One region of the Ruminococcus sp. RTP21358st1_G6_RTP21358_211008 genome, then DNA from elsewhere that is predicted to be linked to it. Evidence: riboswitches for the same ligand, from Rfam matches in the RefSeq annotation. Region 1 holds a riboswitch; the other holds the start of a gene.

Region 1 (16,734 bases):
GGCAAGGAGAATCCTGGATGAAGAGCTTTATGGAATGGAGCGTGTGAAACAACGTATTATCGAGACGATTATCCAGATCAACCGTACACATACCCTTCCGGCCTACGGACTTCTTCTGATCGGACCTGCCGGTACTGGCAAATCCCAGATAGCCTATGCAGTTGCAAGAATCCTGAAACTTCCGTGGACTACGCTGGACATGAGCTCAATTAACGACTCTAAGCAGCTTACCGGAAGCCCCCGTATTTACGCAAATGCAAAGCCCGGAATTATTATGGAGGCATTTTCCATGGCTGGTGCCTCTAATCTGGTATTTATTATTAACGAGCTTGATAAGGCAAATTCCGGCAAAGGAAATGGAAATCCGGCAGACGTACTTCTTACCCTTCTGGACAATCTTGGATTTACAGATAACTATATGGAGTGTATGATCCCAACTGGCGGTGTTTATCCAATTGCTACTGCAAATGACCGTGACCAGATCAGTGCACCGCTGATGTCCAGATTCGCAGTAATTGATATTCCGGATTATACAGCTGAGGAGAAGAAAGTAATCTTTTCCAGATTCTCTCTTCCGAAAGTTCTTAAGAGAATGCATATGGAAGAGAGTGAGTGCATTATCACAGAGGGGGCGCTGGAGGCAATCATCCAGCGTTATTCCAATACTTCAGGTATTCGTGATCTGGAGCAGGCAGCAGAGCACATTGCGGCAAATGCACTGTATCAGATCGAGGTCAACCATGTAGAGAAGGTAGAGTATACCAGAGAGATGGTGGAGGAACTTCTGAAATAGAAAAGATGAATTATTATATTCGATAACAATATTCGCAAAATAATCATAATATAAAAATATACAAGAGAAACATATAACAGGAGTGATAAAAATTGGAATTCTGGGACATCTATGATATTAACAAGAAACCTACAGGCCGCACCATGAAGCGAAACGACTGGTGCTTAAAAGACGGGGAATACCATCTCACCGTACTTGGAGTAGTGGCAAGACCAGATGGTACGTTTCTCATTACCAAACGTGTGATGACAAAAGCCTGGGCACCAGGCTGGTGGGAAGTTTCCGGCGGTGCAGCACAGGCAGGGGAATCTTCTTATGATGCTGTACTCCGCGAAGTGAAAGAGGAGACAGGCCTTGATGTAAGCGGTGCGCAGGGCGGCTATCTTTTTACTTACAAAAGAGAGAATCCAGGGGAGGGAGACAACTATTTCGTAGATGTTTACCGCTTTGTGATGGATGTGAAAGAAGAAGATCTACACCTTCAGGAAGAAGAGACAGACGGCCACATGTTTGCCACTCTGAATCAGATCAAGGAATTTGCAGCCCAGGGAAAATTCCTGCACTATGACAGTATTCAGGCTGCCTTTGAGAATCTGTAGATTTATTATATATTCTGCAGGAAATAACTGTGATATGCAGGGAGATTTTTTTTACGAATTCTGATGAAATGGGAATATTAATTAGAGCGTGCTGGTCAGACTGCGAGCAGTACAATTCTGTTAAGGGTATGTAAAATATAATTGAGATAAAAATAGTTTCTTGTAATTTGAAGAAAGGTGTATTATAATAAGCAACGAAATCTGAATAAAGACCAGGGGAGTTTCAATTGAGAAGCTGAGAGTAAGGTAGTCCTTAGACCCTTTTAACCTGTTGGATCATGCCAGTGTAGGAAGTGTTTAACGATGTAATTAGGAGCATTTGTCTGGATGGCAGGTGCTCTTTTTTCATACTGACTGACAGAGCCTGTTCAGTTCCGTCACAGTTTCAAGAATGGTTCTTATTCGATTTTTAACGCAAAGTCCTGTTTATGGGACAGAAAATAGGAGGAAAAGAAAATGAACGCAAGTGTAGCAATTCAGGTACTGCCAAATGTACAGGATGAAGAGGAAGTTATCCGCATTGTAGACGAGGTGATCGCCTACATCAGATCCACTGGTCTGAACTATTATGTAGGACCATTTGAGACCACCATTGAAGGTGATTACGACCAGCTGATGGATATTGTAAAAGAGTGTCAGCATGTAGCTGAGCGCGCAGGCTGCAAGGCTATGAGCGTATATGTTAAAATTGCATATAAACCAGAAGGGGATGTACTTACCATTGAAAAGAAAGTTACCAAACATCACCAGTAAGATACCTCCAATTGCAGCCATGGCCGTGATTCTGCTTGGCTGGGAAGTGGTAAGCATTTCGGGAATTGTTCCCTCCTACATGCTTCCATCTCCGGTAGCAGTGCTGACAGCCCTGTTTGGCGATCTGCCAACCATACTTTTCCATGCGAAATTCACTTTGCTGGAATCCTTTTACGGACTTCTCATTGGAATCGCGCTGGCATTTGTGTTTGCAACTATGATGGATCGGTTCCGTGTAATGGATCAGGCATTTTATCCGATCATGATCATTACGCAGACCATACCGACCATTGCCATTGCGCCAATTCTGGTGCTTTGGATGGGATTTGGAATGGCACCGAAGATCACTCTGGTTGTGATCACCACTTTTTTCCCAATTACAATCGGACTGCTGGATGGATATAAAAGTGTGGATCCGGATGCCATTCGTCTGATGAAGGCCATGGGAGCCAGCCGGGCACAGATTTTCCGCCATGTGAAATTTCCAGGTGCTTTGCCCCAGTTTTTTTCCGGGCTGAAAATATCTGCTTCCTATGCAGTTGTAGGAGCAGTTGTTTCTGAGTGGCTGGGTGGATTTAACGGACTTGGTGTTTATATGACCCGTGTAAAAAAAGCATATTCTTTTGATAAAATGTTTGCAGTCATTATCTTCATTGTGATCATCAGCCTTTTACTTCTTCTGGCAGTAAATATTGTCAGCCGGATCACAATGCCATGGCTGCAGGTAGAAAAGGAGAAAAATAATGAATAAGAATCTGAAAAAAGTAATCGCACCAGTTGCAGCGGCAGCTATGGTGCTTGCAGTTCCTACAGGTGTATACGCAGAAGATGGTGCACAGGAGAAAATCACATTCTGCCTGGACTGGACACCGAATACCAACCACACCGGACTTTATGTAGCACAGGCAAAAGGCTACTACGAAGAAGCTGGTCTTGATGTAGAAATCGTTCAGCCACCGGAAAATGGTGCAGCCCTTATGTGCGCAGCAGGTCAGGCTCAGTTTGCAATCGAAGCCCAGGATACCATGGCTGCTTCCCTTGCACTTGACGAGCCTCTTGGAATCACAGCAGTTGCAGGAATCATTCAGCACAACACCTCCGGAATCCTTTCCCGAAAAGGTGACGGAATTGACAAACCAGCCGGACTTACCGGAAAAACCTATTCCACATGGGATTCCCCAATCGAGCTTGCTATGCTGGAAAATGTTGTAAATGGTGACGGTGGAGATTTCAGCCAGGTTACCCTGATCCCTAATGATATTACAGATGAGCCTGCAGCACTTGCTGCCAAGCAGACGGATGCCATCTGGGTATTCCAGGGCTGGGGCGGAATCAATGCTGACGTAGAAGGTGTAGACTGCGACTATTTTGCATTCTCTGATATCAATCCTGTATTTGACTACTACACACCGGTTATCATTGCAAATAACGACTATCTTGCTGAGAATCCGGATCAGGCGAAAGCATTTATGGAAGCAACTGCAAAGGGATATGAGTTTGCAGCAGAGAATCCGGATGAGGCAGCACAGATCCTCATTGACGGCGATAATACAGGCTCTCTGAAGGATGCTGAAGATCTTGTAAAGAAGAGCCAGGAATTCCTTTCCACAAAATACATTGACGATGCAGAAAGCTGGGGCGTAATTGATGCAGACAGATGGAATGCATTCTACAAATGGCTGTATGAGAACCAGCTTTGCGACAAGGATCTTACTGGAGTCGGATTTTCTAACGAGTATCTTCCACAGTAAGGAATGAAAGAGAAAGAAATTAACGCATAGAGCTATTCTGTCAGGCAAATTTACCCCAATTATTGCGGAAAATGGAACTGGTTATGGAAGTAGCGCTGTGTATAAGGAACGAATATGTCATCAGAACAAAATAAAGTAATTTTACGAGCAGAACATATTTCAAAAACATACGGTGAAAAAAAAGTTTTGGAGGACATTTCCATTCATCTGGAGCAGGGTGAGCTGGTTTCCCTTCTGGGAGTCAGCGGTTCCGGAAAGACCACATTGTTCAATGTGCTTTCCGGTATTATCCCGCCTGATGAAGGAAAGGTCTATCTGAAAGATCAGGATGTGACTTCCACACCTGGAAGCATCAGCTACATGCTGCAGAAGGATCTTCTCCTTCCTCACAAGAAAGTGATCGACAATGTAGCACTTCCCCTTGTACTGAAAGGCGTGAAGAAAGCAGAAGCCAGGGAAAAGGCCAATCCGCTTTTTGCAGAATTTGGTCTGGAAGGCACCCAGTATCAGTATCCAAGCCAGCTGTCCGGCGGTATGCGACAGCGTGCGGCTTTGCTTCGAACTTATTTAAGTTCCAGCGGAGTTGCCCTTCTGGATGAGCCTTTCAGTGCCTTGGACACGCTGACCAAGGCCAGTGTGCATAAGTGGTATCTGGAGGTTATGCAGCATATTGATCTGTCCACCTTGTTTATCACCCATGATATTGACGAGGCCATTCTTTTGTCCGACAGGATTTACATCCTGAACGGAACTCCGGGAACCATCAAAGATGAGATCGTGATCCAGGAGAGAAAACCAAGGGCAGCGGATTTTGCATTGTCAGAAGAATTTTTGGAATATAAGAGACAGATTATCAGCAAGCTGTAGTTTTTCGGTTGATGAAAATAAAACTTCCCGGCAGGTTTCATACTACCTGAGTTTGAGCGCTCAGAAGCAGAAGCCTGCCGGGACTTTTTATGTAAAATATCCAGTTGACGTGCTATTGTGAAGCCGGCACAAAAATGGTACTATTAGTACTATAACGAAGAAGGAGAAAAATGTAGGATGAGGAAAAATGAAAAAAGAAATGGAAAAGCACTGCTTCCTATAGTAGTGTTTGTTGTTTTGTATCTGGGGCTTGGCATATTATTTGAGTATGGTCTGGATATCGAGATGGGATTTTATAAAATTCCCGTTGTCGTTATATTTCTGGTTGCATTACTTGTTGCCTGTATACAGAACCGCGAGCTTAAATTGGATGATAAGCTGGAAGTTATGGGGATGGGAATCAGTGATCCTAACATTATTACAATGATCATAATTTTTATGCTGTCAGGTATTTTTGTAGGTATAGTCGGAAGAACATCTGCAAACAGTGTTGCATATTTTATTTTGTCACTGGTTCCGCCTCAGTTTGCAGTTGTTGTGCTTTTTGTGGTCAGCTGTTTTGTTTCTCTTGCAATGGGTACCTCTGTAGGAACAATTACGCTGATCGTTCCAATTGGAGTTGCAGTGGCAAGAGTATCCGGATTTGCACTGCCGGTTTGTATTGGTTCCGTCATGAGCGGCGCCATGTTTGGAGATAATCTGTCATTTATATCAGACACAACCATTGCTGCATGTAATGGACAAGGCTGTGAAATGAAAGATAAATTTAAGGAGAATTTCTTTATTGCACTGCCAGCTGCTATTGCCAGCATTATTATTCTGCTGGTTTTGTCTGTTAAAAATTATAATGGTGGATTCATCGAAGAAAAATATGATTTAATACAGATCATTCCTTATATTCTGGTTCTTATAGGTGGAATCATCGGATTTAATGTATTTTTCGTGCTGATTACAGGTATTCTAAGTGGCTCAGTTATTATGATTGCAACAGGAATGATAGCACCCACAGACCTGATCGGAAATATGGGAACCGGTGCTGCCGGGATGTTTGAAACCAGTATGGTTGCGATTCTGGTAGCTGCAATCTGTGCCCTGATCAAGGAGTATGGTGGATTTTCCGCTTTATTATACTGGATAAAGAAAGTGTTTAAAGGAAAAAAAGGCGGGCTCCTGGGAATGGGACTGTTAGTTGGGCTAATGGATATTGCAACTGCCAATAATACAGTTGCGATCGTTATGGCGAACCCGATTGCAAAAGAAATGTCAAAGGATTACGGTATCAGCGCCAGAAAAGCTGCTTCTATCCTGGATACATTTTCCTGTATTTTTCAGGGTATTTTACCGTACGGAGCGCAAATGCTGGTTGCTGTTTCTGCTGCAGCCAGTTTAGGAGAAGTGGTCAGTGCATTTGATATACTTCCAATGCTGCTGTATCCTTATATGCTGCTGCTTAGTTCACTTGCTTTTATATTTACCATGAAAGTTCCGGATGGCAGACAGTGAATGGAGAAGCCTAAGCCTGTGCTCACACATACCTATCTGCTCTGCAGAATTGAGGAAGCGTATGAGCTCTTTGAAAATAAGAGAGATGGCGTAATTAAAGTGGCTGTGGAATGCTGAATAAAATCCGCAATCTGCACGCCCACTTTGCGGTATATTCTACCCGAATTCGGTTGCTGCCCGCTATGGCGCCCTCATCCGGATAAAATCTTCCACAAATTGTGACGCACATCTTGCAGAAAGCCTTTTTCAAACACTTGCAAGTAAATTATTACCTATAAAACAGTAATAAATTCTGTGAAAATTGTGCAATAGTAATGATTCGTATATTGTGAAGCGGGCACAAAAATGATACTATCATTATATAAAGAAGCAGGAGGTAAGTACGTGATGAAGAAACTTACAACAGCAAAAATATGGCAGTTTGCAGCAGGTCAGTTTGGATGGGCAATGTTGTCCGGAATCATTTCAAACTGGCTTGTGTATTTTTATCAGCCAGATGAAACCGCCATCAGCCAGGGGCAGAACGTATTTATTCCACAGGGACTGGTGGTGCTTGGCATTTTCACTATTATCGGAGGAATCACAGCCTTCGGGAGAATTTTTGATGCTTTTACAGATCCTATGATCGCGTCCTGGTCGGACCGGTGTACAGCCAAAGATGGACGGCGAATTCCATTCCTGAAATGGGCGTCCTTGCCTCTGGCACTTTCCACAGTGCTGGTGTTCTGGTCCCCGATCAATGAGAAAAGCTGGCTCAATGCAGCGTTTTTGCTGGTGATGGTTCTGGCCTATTACCTTTCCATAACAGCTTATTGTACACCGTATAATGCCTTGATCCCGGAGCTTGGACATACCCAGCAGGAGCGGCTTAACATTTCTACGGTGATTTCCTTTACATTCATTGCAGGAACTGCAGTTGCATACCTGGCACCAACTATCTGGGGTGCATTTATCCCGGCATTTGGACGTGTTGGCGCCATCCGTGTCACCTTCACGCTGATGGCAGTGGTGGCATTTATCTGCATGCTGATACCGGTATTTTGCATTCGGGAAAAGGATTACGTGGACACAGTTCCAGCAAAAGAGTCTGCTTTTCGTTCCCTGACTGCTACGTTTAAGAATGGAGAATTTTGTAAATTTGTGGGCTCCGATATTTTTTACTGGATCGCCCTTACCATGTTTCAGACAGGTCTGCCTTTCTTTGTGACCAGCCTTCTGAAGCTGCCGGAGACGATGACAACCCTGTATTTTGTGGGGATGACAGCATTGTCTTTGGTATTTTACATTCCGGTAAATAAGCTTACCCCGAAACTGGGTAAGAAAAAGATGATTCTATTTGCATTTGCTGTATTCAGTTTGGCTTATTTCTATACAGGATTTATGGGAAAAATGAGCTTTATTCCGGAAACCGTACAGGGATTGATCCTGACGGTGGTGGCAGCGCTGCCGATGGCGATTTTCGGAATTTTGCCCCAGGCGGTTGTGGCAGATATCGCCCAGAGTGATTCCATCACATCCGGAAGCAACAGGGAAGGAATGTTTTATGCGGCAAGAACCTTTGCATTCAAACTGGGCCAGAGTCTTTCCATGCTGATCTTTACTGCTGTTTCTACGATTGGAGCAGGAGAGGGAACTGGTTATAGAATCGCAGCCTTTGGCGCAGCGGTGTTTTGTATGGTGGGCGGAATTATTCTGGTGTTTTATAATGAGAAGAAGATTAATGGGATTATTGGGGGATAGTAATAAAGTATTAAGACTCTCGTAAATTGTAACACATGTCGCAGTACACCTTTTTCAAAGATACTTTTGAATGAGTTGTGTTATCAGGAATGTGTGAATCGTGATGATTGTTTTTTATGATTTTATAAGCTGCTTGTAAGGGGAGTTTTGAAATGAAAATAATACAGGAAAACGAATATTTAGATGCTGTGAAAAATGAGGTGGAACCTTATTTAAAGGCTCATTGCCGGGATGGGTACATTCCGGGAGCAGAAGACATTTACCATGAGAAAAATGGAATTATAGGAAAAATCCATGTGAAACGTTATCTGGCAGATGATCCAAAAGGGGTGGTGGTAATCAGCCACGGCTTCACAGAAGGTGCGCCAAAATATGAGGAGATGATTTACTATTTTTTACAGGCTGGTTATCATGTATACATGCCAGAACATATGGGACACGGCCAAAGCTACCGCCTGACAGCAGATTTCTCATTGGTACATATTGATATCTGGAAACGTTACGTGCGTGATTTTCTAAAAATCTGTCATAAAATCAAAAAGGCACATCCAGACCTGCCCCTGAACCTTTTTGCCCACTCCATGGGCGGTGCAATCGGTGCAATCGCCGCAGCCTGGGAACCCACTCTTTTTCATAAAGTGATATTAAGCTCGCCTATGATCAAACCGCTCACCGGAGGTGTGCCCTGGCCGTTGACCGTACTGATCGCCCATGCAGAATGCTTTTGGGGAAAGGAAGAGTCCTATGTCTTAGGCCAGAAACCTTACGACGGAACCGACACCTTCCAAACCAGCGCCGGCACCTCTGAACCTAAATTTATAAGGTACAACGACCTGAGAAAAGAAAAACAGTTTCTCCAGACCTGTGCACCATCCTGTGGCTGGCTGAAAGCCTCCATAAAAATGAGCTGGTATTTAAGATACCACGGCTGGAAGATGCTCCAGTCCCCACTCCTTATTTTTCAGGCCGAAAAAGACGATTTCGTATCCGTCCGCGCACTTCAGAAATTCGCAGCAAAAGTCAAGAAGCGCGGTGTTGCCCCTTGCGAGTATGTTTACATGCCTGGGACGAAGCATGAGATATATTGTGGCGGGGATGAGACGATGGAAGTATATTGGGATAAAATAGAAAAGTTTTTGGAAGAAAAATAAGTTTGGCGTTGCCTATAAACGAAAATTAGTCTCCTTAATCAAATATAAAAAATCTGGTTGAGGAGAAAGTTTTGCTTATAAAGTAAATAAAAATGTTAAGCTTATAAAGTAAATAAAAATTGACAAAACAGCGTGCTTTTGTTAATTTTTATGAACATAAAAAATCAATAATTATAAGAAAGAAGTTTATCAGCGTAGGAAACTCTACTTTGCGTAGGTACTCAAAAAGTCAAATTTGTTATAGAATCTGCACATGGAGGTAGATATTATGAACCAATATGTTACAAGAACCATAATTAAAGAATTACGTGAAAGAAACAAAATGACACAATTACAGCTTGCTGATAAGCTGGGAGTCACAGACAAAACAATTTCCAAATGGGAAACTGGAAAAGGCTATCCGGATATTACGCTGCTGGAGCCAATTGCAGACGCTTTTTCCATATCTGTCACAGAACTGATCTCTGGCAGTACCGTGAGTAATGCAAATGTGTCAGCCAACATGCTCCGCTCAAAATTTTACGTCTACCCTGTATGCGGCAATGTGATCCATACCATGGGCGAAGCTGTCATACATTGCCACGGCGTGCAGTTGGCGCCCGCGGTCCCAGAAGAAACTGACGAGAATCATAAAATTTTTATCGAAAAAGTAGAAGCCGAATACTTCGTCTGCATTGATCATGATATGACGAAAAAACATTACATTTCCTTTATCGCAGCTGCATCCTCAGACCGCATGCAAATGGTTAAACTCTACCCAGAAGGAAATGCTGAAGCTAGGTTTAAAATCAACGGTGTGAAGAGAATTTTCTTCTACTGTAACAAAGACGGGCTTTTTTCAATAAATGTGGTGAAAGGACTAGACGACAGGGAGAAGTCCTATGATGATGTGGAAGAACGACGGGAACTGGAGAAAGTAGCAGGGATATTGTTTAGGTAAGGGAAAAAGAAACAAGTAAGTTACTGCTTATTGTTAACGTTCTGAGAAGCGTTTTAGGTGAATAAAGTTCACAGTAAAAACGAGAATTTCGGCGCAGAATCATGTGAATGAACTTCTATGCTTTGCGAAGCGTGCTGCTGATCAAGAGCGAATAGTAACTTGTGAATTGAAATTGAGAGGTTGTATATTAATGAAAGAATATACAATCTCTTTTTTGTATGTTACTATTAATGAAAATAGATTGATATTCATTCCATAAAATATCATCAGATCGGGGAACAACAAATGAACTATAAGAATGTAAAAATAGATAAAACGGCAAAAATTGCGAAGCAGTCCGTAATCATCGGTGATGTAACAATCGGCCGTGACAGCTGTGTGCTATACTACAGTGTAATCCGCGGAGATGACGCGCCAATCGTAATCGGTGAGGAAACCAACATCCAGGAAAACTGCACAGTCCACGTCAGCCGAGACCTGCCAGTCCACATTGGAAACAATGTCACAATAGGCCACAATGCCGTAATTCACAGCTGTACAATCGGCGACCGCACTTTAATCGGAATGGGCGCCATAATCCTTGACGGAGCCAAAATCGGCAGCGACTGCATCATCGGCGCCGGAAGCCTTGTCACCAAAAACACCATCATCCCAGACGGCTCCCTGGTAATGGGAAGCCCTGCGAAGATTAAGAGAAATCTTACGTGGGAAGAGAAGATTGGGATTGTGGAGAATAGTAAGGAATATGTGAGTGTGGCGGAAGAAATGTGGAAGCAGGGAGTGTTATAAACAAATTAATATTGCGAGATGTATGTGGTCACATCTCGCAATAATGAAACTATTGATTTTCTTTATCTATAAATTTTTTATAGTGTATACGCATATATGATTTCATGCATTCGCCCATAGAAAGCTGTGTTGATTCTGAAATACTTAGTGCTTTTCGCTGTTCATTGTCAATTGATTCTGAGATACATATATTTCCAGTATCAGGATTAAATGATATTAGGTGGCGGTCAAATAAAGCATCATGATTAGCACATAAAAGTAAACCGTTATTTGCATCTATACGTTCTTCTCTGGAAGATTCAGACCATTCTTTAATGTGACTTGCACGTAATACCGATGTTGTGGAAATATTGCAAAGGTTGCAGTAATGACGTTCAAGAAGAAGTAGTCTTCGAAAGGAGCCTTGTGAAACGCGTGTTTTTACAATTCTTTCAATATCTGTTCCAGCATTCGGGGTATTATTAAGGGTATTTTGCAATGCAATTGTTTTAGCATCGTCATACATGACATCTTTTGAAATGATTTGATGTTGTAATTGAATTGCTAATGCTGAATTATATGAAGGATTTAGTACTGCAAAGTTTATATTATGAGAACCATGTGTGTCAGTAATAGAATATAGGTGATTGCACAACTCTGAGGGGATGAGTATGGCAAGGTAGCGCAAATAATCATATCTCAGCATGACAAGAGCATCGTCCTGGAAGGCATATCTTTGGAGTAAAGTAAAGGATTCTTTCGAATCTGGTATATTAATCTGAACTTGCGTGCCCTTGTGTCCGTATTTTTTGTATGCAGAACTGTGAAGGGTTAAATCCCAATTTGATAGATAAGGTGGCACATCAATTGAATGGCGAAAAAAATATGTGTTTCCATCTGAAGAGAGACGGCTTAAAGGATTGTTGATAGCACAAAGATAGCTCAAATTATTATCATATAAATCTATGTCAATACTCTGAGGAGGAGTTGTAGTATTACTCAGACCTTCAAAGAAAAATAATTTCGCCTGTTCTCCTGTGACATCTATATGTGTCTGGTTGACTTTTAGAATAGTATTATTGGCGCTGATTCTTCGTTTCTCTTTTATAATATTCTGATTGGAAAGCTTCTTCACAAATACACCCTGGAAAACATCTGGATTAAGTGGAGTATCTGGAATATGTATATAATTTAGAAAATTATTTAATAGGTCAATAATTAATTTATACATGTGCATATATTCCCTTCTTTAATTTTGTATATATTATAGCAAACAAGATGAAAAGTGTATACAGAAAATTATATAAAAGAATCTATTTACACCCTGATAAAAACATTATATAATACCTATATTAAATGGAGGAAATTTTAATGACGAATATAAAGAAAAATAATTGCGGAAGACCTGCAGGAAGAATAAAAACTGCAAAAATAGAAATATCAATTGAACCGACAGTAAAAGATGAATTTATGACATTATTGCGTAAAGAAGGAAAAACTGCTTCTGTAGAAATTGGGTTATGGATCAGAGAGTACATAAAAAATAATAAGCTTGGGGAGGAAGAATAGATGAATGTTGTATCACTCTTCAGCGGACTTGGAGGACTTGATAAAGGTTTTGCAGATACCGGTTATAATATTGTCTGGGCAAATGATTTTGATAAGTACGCGGTACAGACATATAAGGCTAATTTTGGTGATCATATTGTTTTAGGAGATATAAATGAAATTCCATTAGAAATTATACCAGACTGTGATATTCTTATAGGGGGATTTCCCTGCCAGCCCTTTAGTATGATGGGACAACAAAAAGGTTTTGAGGACACAAGAGGAACCTTGTTTTTTAGAATAGCAGAAATAGTGGATGATAAAATTAAAAGAGGAAAGAAGCCGAAAGCGATTATTCTTGAAAATGTCCGCTCTTTACGGACTCATAATAATGGAAAAACATATAAAGAAATACACAGAGTATTACAAGACGTGCTCGGATATAATGTGTTTTGTGATATATTAAATTCAGCCGACTATGGAATACCACAGACAAGAAATAGAACTTACATAGTGTGTTTTGACAACCAGAATGCAAAATTCATATTTCCGCAAAAAGAAAAACTTAAAAAAACTTTACAGGATTTATTAGAGCCGGAAGTTGATAATAAGTATTTTTTGTCAGATAGAATATTACCCACAATATTATCTAATGGAACTGGTGGATATAAAGCAAAATCAGAAATAGATCTTGAGATTGCAAGACCTTTATGTGCAACTATGGCGAAGATGCACAGAGCATGTCAGGATAATTATGTCACACAAAAGGGAAGGATAAGAAGACTTACGCCGCGCGAGTGTGCAAGATTGCAGGGATTTGAAGATTCTTTTGTGATTCCAGTGTCTGACAGCCAGGCGTATAAGCAATTTGGGAATGCAGTTACAGTTAATGTGTCAAGAGCTGTTGCCCAATCGGTAAAGAGTACATTTATAAATCTTGGAGAGTGGGTAGACTGATATGGAATACAAAAACGATAAATGTGAGTTTACTGCGTTTGTAAAAGCAGGACTTGATAGTAAAGAGCAGGAAAATATAGAAATTTGTATTGAAAGAGTAACGAAAACTGTAAAAGAGGACTTCCTTAATGCAAGGGCCAGATTATATAAGGACGAGGTAAAGAACGATGCAGAAGTTATGACTGCATTCAGAAGATTATCCGTTATATGTAATGAAAATGTACAGCAGTGTTATGAATGTCCTGTAAGCAAATATTGTAATACTTATATTGAAAACGCCAGAAAAAATGTTAATGATGATTCACTAAAGATGATAGATTTGTTTTGCGGAGCAGGTGGGTTGTCGTTAGGATTTACACAGGAAGGATTTGTTACTACCTTGGCAAATGATATCCAGGATTGTTGTGTGGATACATATGCACATAACCATCCGGAGACACCCAGAGACCATATTATATTGGGAAACATAAAAGATGTGGTAAACGAGCTTGATGAATTGCTGGATGGAAGAAGTGCTGACATTGTTATTGGTGGACCACCTTGCCAGGGATTTAGTATGGCTAACAGACAGAGGCTGATAGACGATCCGAGAAATCATCTTTATAAAAGTTATGTTGAAGCAGTAAAAAAAGTTCAGCCTAAATTTTTTGTCATGGAAAATGTCAAAGGGATGCAATCTGTAGCAGAACAGGTAAAAGATGATTTCCGTGCAATCGGGTACTCTGTAGAGTGCCATATACTAAATGCAAAGAATTTCGGAGTGCCTCAAAATCGTGAAAGACTAATATATATAGGTAATTGTCTTGGAATTGATAATGAGAAAATCTTCAATGAGATATTTGAACTTAGCGAAAAGATACCGGAATATAATCTGGGTGATGCTTTATTTGGACTTAGGAAATTGGAAGCTTCAAGAGTGAAAAACTCTACAGAAAGCGGCTCGATAGAAAGTGGATACAAAATAGAAAAGAATTATTGTACTGAAACAAATGATTATATTTCTTATATTAATCAAGGCAGAGTAATTGATGTGGTTTCAAATCATAAGGCCAGATACAACAATGACAGGGATATTGAAATTTTTGGACGAATGGAACCGGGAGATCGTTCAGATGACCCTAAAATAGCAGATATCATGCCTTATGCCAGAAGAAATGGAATTTTTAAGGATAAATATTTTAAACTGGAAAATGATAAGGTTTGTAAAACGATAACTGCGCATATGAAATTTGACTGCAATATGTATATACATCCTACCCAGGCAAGAGGATTAACGCCAAGAGAAGCGGCAAGAGTACAGTCTTATCCTGATGATTATTTTTTCAGAGGGGCATATACGAAGACATATATGCAGATAGGAAATTCTGTTCCGCCACTTTTGGGAAGGGCAATAGCACAAGTGATAAAAGGCTATATGAAAGGCGGTAATGCTTGATGAATTTTGTAGAAGCAATAAGAGTAATAAAGAATATAATTCCACAGTGTTCTGCAAACGAATATGATGGAATACTGGTAAAAAGACTGGAAGCGTCTAATACCCTGGATGAGGGGAGAACAACTAATCAGACACACATAGCAATATCTGGAGAACAGATGAATATGTTCCCGTATCTCATGGCTGATGGTTATTTTAACTGCGATTATAGTGAAAAAGATGAACAGTTAAAAAAATATTTTATAACACAGATCCCACTTTACATTTACCAGGACAATATTTCATATTTAGAGGCTGATGAGAAAAGCGGAATCATTTTTGACGAAAATAAAAAAAGTTGTGTTTGTGCAAGCGTGGTAAGAAGTAGGAGAAAAGAACAGGCAGATCAAGTACAACTTTCATTGATTACTAGTGATGATGTGGATTTTGTTAAGTTTAGAAAGTTGTTACACACCGGAGACTTTCTGGTGATCTTGAAACATAAAGAGAGGTTGAGCTATGATTGTATTGGAATAAGAGCAGCTGATGAAAATAATGGAGAGTATCATCTTTCTGTGCTAAACAACAAATTTTACAAATTACCGACTAATACGAAAGTTGATATAAAGAAATATATTAAAATTAAAGATTCCAAAGTTGAAAATAGAAATTTTACAATCTCGGAATTAGGAAACATTCTTAAAGAAATGTATAGTAATGCAGAAAATAAAATGCAAGTGGCTTCTATCCATATTTTCGGAATAAAGTACGGAAAAAACATTATTCAAAAGGCATTCAAATCATTGGATATAGTTAAAGCTGCTGGAATAAATGAATCATACTCTACAGAATTACAAAAGGCTTTGAATATATACAGATGTCTTGAACAGAATTCATATGGTATTTATATTTCAGATGAGAATGCGATAAAAGAAGAAAAAGAAGTTTTAGGCGAGAGAAAAACAGGAGCAGAAAATATACTTTTGTATGGAGTCCCAGGATCTGGTAAAAGCCATGAAATAAAAACAAAATATTGTAATGATGAAAAAATGATGGAAAGGGTTGTTTTTCATCCCGATTATACATACTCAGATTTTGTGGGGCAGATATTGCCGAGAGTGGAAAAAGATAAAGACGGCAATGAGAAGTTAAAATATGTGTTTACACCAGGACCATTTACCAGAATGTTAAAGAAAGCACAAGAAGATCCCAGTAATCATTATTATCTTGTTATAGAAGAATTAAATCGTGGCAATGCACCTGCAATATTTGGAGAGATATTTCAGTTACTGGATCGAAAAGATGAGGATGAATTTCCTGCAGAAGAAGTTGGGGAGAGTGAATATGGAATTTCAAATTATGATGTTGCAAAAGAGGTATATGGGGATGAAAATCACCCGGTAAGGATTCCTTCCAATATGAACATTCTGGCAACAATGAATACGGCTGATCAGAATGTGTTTACACTGGATACTGCGTTCTTGCGAAGATGGAGTACAAGACAGATAGAGAATAATTTTGAAAAATCTGAACATTCAAAAGATATGATTGATGGTACAAAAGTAAGTTGGGGGACCTTTGCTACTGTAATTAACGATATGATTATTGATAGTAATACTGACATGGTAAGCTCTGCAGATAAGCGTTTGGGAATATATTTTGCAAAGAAAAAAGAATTGGATGCAGATAAGTTCTCTGAAAAAGTGCTTAAACATTTATGGGATAATGCTTTTAGAATGGATCCGACAGTAATATTTAATGAGAGCTGTAAATCTCTGGAGGATGTGGTTAGTAAGTATGAAACAAGTGAAGCTGATAAATTGGAATCTGTATTGAGAACAGAAGTCTATGAGAAGATGCTTTTAAAAATGAAGCAGCGAAATATAGAAAATGATGAAAAGTAGGTGGTGATTTTTTGAGGAAAGTTGATATAAGAAGCAAGTGCAGAGT
Region 2 (5,512 bases), on a different contig from region 1:
GGCAGCCCCTTTTTGAATTTATAAGAAAGCCCATCTCTGGCACTTTCCTGAACCGAGTAGTGTTTATACGAAAGCTAGAGCGTGTTTGAAAAATCATTCCCGCAAATTGCGACGCACATCTTGCAGAAAGCCTTTTATCCAATACACTCTAAAGTGAAAGTCTATTTTTTACTCTTTAAAACATTTCGCACGATCATACAAATGAGAATGGTAACCACCATATCTGGCAGTGTATTTCCCACAGGAATATCAATTCTCATTAAAATTCGGTACAGCACAAATCCGATCACCCAGATTACCGCATTTGTTATGTCAACCGATTCGCCCAGACTGTCAGCACGTTTCAGCAGGAAGAAGTCTGCAATCTGAATGGCGATCATCGGTGCAAATACAGAACCGATGAGGTACAGGAAATCGGTAATGTTGTCCATTGGATATACAATTGCAGCAATTGTTCCGATGATGGTTACGGCAATTGCGGCATATTTTCCATTAATTTTGGAAAATACAGATTCAGATGAAATTCCGGCGGAGTAAGCATCCAGGAATGTGGTGGTAACAGTGGAAAATACAATGATCAGAAGGCCTGCAATTCCCAGTCCGGCTTTCACCATAATCTGAGCAATGTCGGATTCACCGGTATAAATCGCTGCACCCATACCGATTACATACATCCAGCAGCTTACAAGACCGTAAACAATAGAGCTTACAGCAGTTGCTTTCACTGGCTCCTTCGCCTCGCGGGTATAATCACTGATCAGCGGCAGCCAGGACAGTGGCATTGCAACAGAAAGCTCAACCGCAGCACCAAAGGACATGGCTTCCTCGCCAATGGCAAGTGCAGTCCCGCCATCAAAGAAGATGAGCTTGCAGAGTACCAGTGTAAGGATAAAAAGTGCTGCCATAGCGATGGTGTTGATTTTTCCAAGGTTTGTGATGCCGATAAAAATCCACAGTACGATCAGTGCACCGATTACCAGACACCATACCCAGCTTCCGGTATGTAACACACCGTTTGCGGCCAGAGCTCCGTCGTAGATCATAATGGCAGTCCAGCCAACCAGCTGAAGTACGTTCAGGAAGGAGAAGAAAATCCCGCCTTTTTCCCCAAAGCTCATTTTTACGGTTTCCATTGCACTGCGGCGTGTTTTTCCGCCAATTACTCCGGCGAGGAAAAGCATGGTACAGCCAATAATATGTCCGATGATAATGGCAAGAAGACCTTTTCTAAAGCCAAGTGAGGCAAAATAGGTTCCAGTGAGGATTTCCGCCAGGGAAACACCAGCGCCAAACCAGATCAGGCCGTTTTCAAAAATGGAAGTACGTTTTTCGGTCATGTTATTTCGCCTCCTTATCTGGTGTCGGTTTTACGGTTGAGAGTTCAGAATCTGCAGTGACAGAGGCTGCTTGTTTTGCTGACACGCCTGATTCCCCATTTGTGAAGACAGCGGCTTCTGCCGTAATCTCGTCATGTGACAGTGTGAATTCATTTTTTATTGCAAATCCGTGATCCATAGGACCACTGCCTTTTCCAAGATCCAGCATAGCAGCAAGTGCTCCGGAAATATATTTCTTTGCCCTCTCCACGGAAGTATCCAGGTCAAATCCCTTTGCCAGATTAGAAGCAATGGCACTGGATAAGGTACATCCTGTTCCGTGAGTGTTTGGATTGTTGATCCGCTTTCCCTGGAACCATTTGTAATTGCCTTCGCGCCACAGAAGGTCATTGGCGTCATTCAGCTGATGACCACCCTTGCAAAGCACTGCACAGCTGTATTTCTCCCCGATGGCAGCAGCGGCTTTGATCATATCCTCGGCAGTTTCTATTTTCATTCCGGACAGAACCTCTGCCTCCGGAATATTCGGTGTCAGGACTGTGGCCATTGGAAGAAGCTGACTTTTAAGGGCTTCAATGGCTTCATCATTGATCAGCTTGGCTCCGCTTGTAGCGACCATAACCGGGTCTACTACAATGTTCTTTGCTTCATACTGGCGAAGTTTTTTCGCAATGGTTTCAATCAATGCGCTGGAAGATACCATTCCAATCTTCACTGCATCCGGATAAATATCTGTAAAAATATTATCCAGCTGGTCGGCCAGAAATTCTGGCGTTGCTTCCATAATACCTGTTACACCGGTAGTATTCTGTGCGGTAAGTGCGGTAATCGCACTCATGGCATATACTCCATTGCTGATCATTGTCTTGATATCAGCCTGGATACCGGCGCCTCCGCTGGAGTCACTTCCAGCGATTGTTAATGCTGTTCTCATAATTTTCTTCCTTTCTCTTGGCCTTGTTTGAAGCAGTTTCCACGAGTTATGAGTTATAACGTGAAAAAATCTTTTTACAAACCGGCACTGTTGTTATGTATGCATTAATTTTATATAGCGTCCGAAAGTGGTGCCCCCAGCCGAACGCTGCATTGCTGCCATATGAAAAAAGAGACACCCCAATGAGGTGTCTCCGAAAAAAATCAAACCCATGATGACTTCCTACGGCGGCATTATCCGCATCAGGTAAAAGGGTCGAAATTCACAATTTCCTCTCAGCCTGTGTACAAGCTCCCCTGTTCTTTTGTTATTATAGTAATAATGGGAAAAATTGTCAATAAGGTGTTGGAATACAATAAATACCAAGCGTGAAAATCGTTTACGCTAACTCCACAACCAGCACCTGATATCCATGCAGCTTAACTGAATTTCCATCCAGAACCATATCCGGGTAGTTATTGATCAGCACCTTTTTGCATTCTGATGGAAGTGTAATTTCCTGCTCATCCCACTGATAATTGCCAACCACAAGTAAAGTTTTATCTCCTTTACGGTAGTATGCCATTAAATTATGCCGGTCTTCCATAAATGGCTCCAGAGCACCATACACAACGGTTTCTTTATATTCCGGATCCTTGCGAAGAGCGATCAGTTTCTTATAGAAATTAAGTACGGAATTTGGATCAATCGTCTCTTTTTCCACATTAATTGCGGTATAATTGGAATTTACCCGAAGCCACGGTGTACCAGCTGTAAATCCGGCATTTTCTTCACCAGTCCACTGCATGGGGGTACGGGCATTGTCGCGGCTGCGGCGGGCAACAGCTTTCAAAGCTGCTTCCGGGGTAAGTCCGGCGTCAAGTGCAACTTTATATTCATCCAGAGTTGAAATATCATCTACCTCGTCAATAGATTTGAACGGGATATTTTCCATGCCAAGCTCCTGTCCCTGATAAATAAAGGGAAGTCCACGAAGCATGAAATTCAATGCCGCCAGCATTTTTTTGCTTGTGTCACAGCAATCACCTTCTGGAATATAGTGACTGACACCGCGAGGCTCGTCATGATTCTCGATAATATTGGAAACAAATCCGAAATCCCCCATTTTGGCCTGTGTCTCAAAACAGCAGCGCTTGTAGTCGTCAGGTGTGATTTCTTTGCAATCGTACCAGCCTTTCTCAGAACCTCCGAAAATGGTTTCGTTAAAGTCGAACATAGAAGAAAAATAACCATTGTTTCCAATAAAATCCGGGAGCTCTTCGTCTTTTGCGTTGAAAACCTCACCTACGGAAAAAGCATCGTGAGGCTTGAAGGTGCGGTCACGCATTTCTCCAAGAAATTCTCCGATTCCGGAAGCTTCCTCCAGCATTTTATTAATGCTGCAGAGTCCGTCCTCACGATCAGGCTCATAATCATGCATAGGAAGAGCTTTTTTGATATTAATGATAGCATCAATGCGGAAACCGCCAAGACCCTTGTCCAGCCACCAGTTAATATTTTTATATACTTCCTCACGGAGCTCTGGATTTTCCCAGTTCAGGTCAGGCTGCTTTTTATGAAAAACATGAAGGTACTGTTTGTTGGTGCCAGGCAGATCCTCCCATACCGAACCTCCGAAATAGGAGCGCCAGTTAGTAGGAAGCTTACCATCTTCTTTGTCTCTTAAATAGAAGAAACGGCCGTATTTTCCATCCGGATCTTTACAGGCTTTTTTAAACCATTCGTGCTCATCAGAGCAGTGGTTTACAACCAGATCCATGACAATATACATGTCCCGCTTCTTTGCTTCTGCGATAAGGCGGTCCATATCCTCCATAGTTCCGAATCGCGGGTCAATGTCGTAATAATCGGAAATATCGTATCCCTGGTCGGCAAGAGGGGAGCGATAGCAGGGGGAAAGCCAGACAATGTCAACCCCCAGCTCCTTTAAATAATCCAGTTTCTCAATAATTCCCGGCAGATCGCCGATTCCATCACCGTTTGTGTCATAAAAGCTTTTCGGATAAATCTGATAGGCTACTTTATCCTGCCACCATTTTTTTTTCGTGCTATTCATTTATGTCTCCTTATATATAATGATTATCTTTGAACTAAGTACATTATACATACATGAAAAAGAAAATACTTCCCTTAATTTGATTAAAAAATACGAAATTTTGACCAGAGATTGTTTGGAAAATCATTTCGTACATAGGGGGGCAAGCGTGTTTTATAAGGAAGGATTCTCAATCCCCTGGCTGTGTTTCCGATATTGCAGAGGTGTGGTTCCTGTATATTTGCGAAATTCTCTGAGAAAATTCCCCATATTGTTATAACCACAGTCCAGACATATCTCGGTCACTGGAAGACTGCTGTCTTTTAATAAACGTACTGCCTGGCGGATGCGATATTCATTCAGGTATTCTATGGGAGACATGCCGATTGCTTTTTTAAAAAAACGGCAAAAGTATTGCTCATTGAGTCCGATCAGGGATGCCAGATCGCGGATATAAATTTTTTCCTGGTAATGGTCGCGGATGTAAGTGATTGTGGTTTTTATGGTCTCGACCCTGTGGTCATCAGATTTTTCAGTCTGGGAAAAAAGCTGGCGATTGGAAAAATCTGCAAAAATATTTAACAGGGAAGCCTTGATCAGAAGCTGATCTGCCAGGCCGACAATGGCATTTCCAGAAGCGCGGAATAAATTTATATGTAAGGAATCATGAAGCTCTTCCAATTGTTCAGAAAAGCTGCAGCGGTAAAATGCGTTAGTGATGTTCTGGAACTGCTCCTTTATAATAGGAAAAACAGGATGGTTTGCAGAAATACATCTTGGAAAAATCAGACGTCCGTTTTGCAATGGCTGGACAAGCTGAGTCTGAACCGTATCGTAAAAAGGAGAGCAGAGCAGTTCCGGTTGGAAAACGACAGCGTATTCCATGGAGACTTCTTTTGAGCGTGCACGTATGCTGTGCAGTTCGCCGGGATTAATAAAATAAAAACATTCTGAAGATACATCAAATGTTTCCATATTAATATCTAAGGTGAAGGTTCCACCGGGAAAGTAAATAATCTCGACCTCCTCGTGCCAATGGTGCTTGACTAGGATTCCGTGTCCGCTTAGTTTTAAACGGTAAAAAGCACAGGGAAAAGCCTGGGAGCCATGAGGATTTGTTTCTTTTAATGCTGGTGATTGCTGTTGATACATAGAAACCTCCAAACTGGGGAAAGGGTATAAAATAATGAATTTGTTATATGTATT

The links. A riboswitch is a leader RNA that binds a small molecule or an ion and turns the genes downstream of it on or off. The one in region 1 is predicted to bind thiamine pyrophosphate.
Region 2: another riboswitch for thiamine pyrophosphate. It lies ahead of thiD (bifunctional hydroxymethylpyrimidine kinase/phosphomethylpyrimidine kinase); the one in region 1 lies ahead of AB5Z12_RS17670 (thiamine-binding protein).

What each region holds. Positions count from the first base shown of each region.
Region 1 is NZ_JBDGDM010000056.1:9,438-26,171, reverse strand. It holds gene AB5Z12_RS17680 (AAA family ATPase) at 1-793, shown strand, start outside; gene AB5Z12_RS17675 (NUDIX domain-containing protein) at 886-1,392, shown strand; TPP riboswitch at 1,597-1,703, shown strand; gene AB5Z12_RS17670 (thiamine-binding protein) at 1,849-2,145, shown strand; gene AB5Z12_RS17665 (ABC transporter permease) at 2,114-2,896, shown strand; gene AB5Z12_RS17660 (ABC transporter substrate-binding protein) at 2,889-3,896, shown strand; gene AB5Z12_RS17655 (ABC transporter ATP-binding protein) at 4,011-4,763, shown strand; gene AB5Z12_RS17650 (Na+/H+ antiporter NhaC family protein) at 4,941-6,266, shown strand; gene AB5Z12_RS17645 (DUF6783 domain-containing protein) at 6,361-6,495, opposite strand; gene AB5Z12_RS17640 (DUF6783 domain-containing protein) at 6,460-6,552, shown strand; gene AB5Z12_RS17635 (MFS transporter) at 6,654-8,006, shown strand; gene AB5Z12_RS17630 (alpha/beta fold hydrolase) at 8,159-9,157, shown strand; gene AB5Z12_RS17625 (helix-turn-helix domain-containing protein) at 9,426-10,097, shown strand; gene AB5Z12_RS17620 (gamma carbonic anhydrase family protein) at 10,383-10,886, shown strand; gene AB5Z12_RS17615 (HNH endonuclease) at 10,936-12,096, opposite strand; gene AB5Z12_RS17610 (antitoxin) at 12,237-12,434, shown strand; gene AB5Z12_RS17605 (DNA cytosine methyltransferase) at 12,435-13,370, shown strand; gene AB5Z12_RS17600 (DNA cytosine methyltransferase) at 13,372-14,805, shown strand; gene AB5Z12_RS17595 (McrB family protein) at 14,805-16,688, shown strand; gene AB5Z12_RS17590 (LlaJI family restriction endonuclease) at 16,700-16,734, shown strand, end outside.
Region 2 is NZ_JBDGDM010000091.1:81-5,592, forward strand. It holds gene AB5Z12_RS20490 (DUF6783 domain-containing protein) at 1-142, opposite strand, end outside; gene cytX (putative hydroxymethylpyrimidine transporter CytX) at 162-1,337, opposite strand; partial or broken gene thiD (bifunctional hydroxymethylpyrimidine kinase/phosphomethylpyrimidine kinase) at 1,483-2,271, opposite strand; TPP riboswitch at 2,474-2,579, opposite strand; gene AB5Z12_RS20505 (alpha-glucosidase) at 2,651-4,327, opposite strand; gene AB5Z12_RS20510 (AraC family transcriptional regulator) at 4,481-5,458, opposite strand.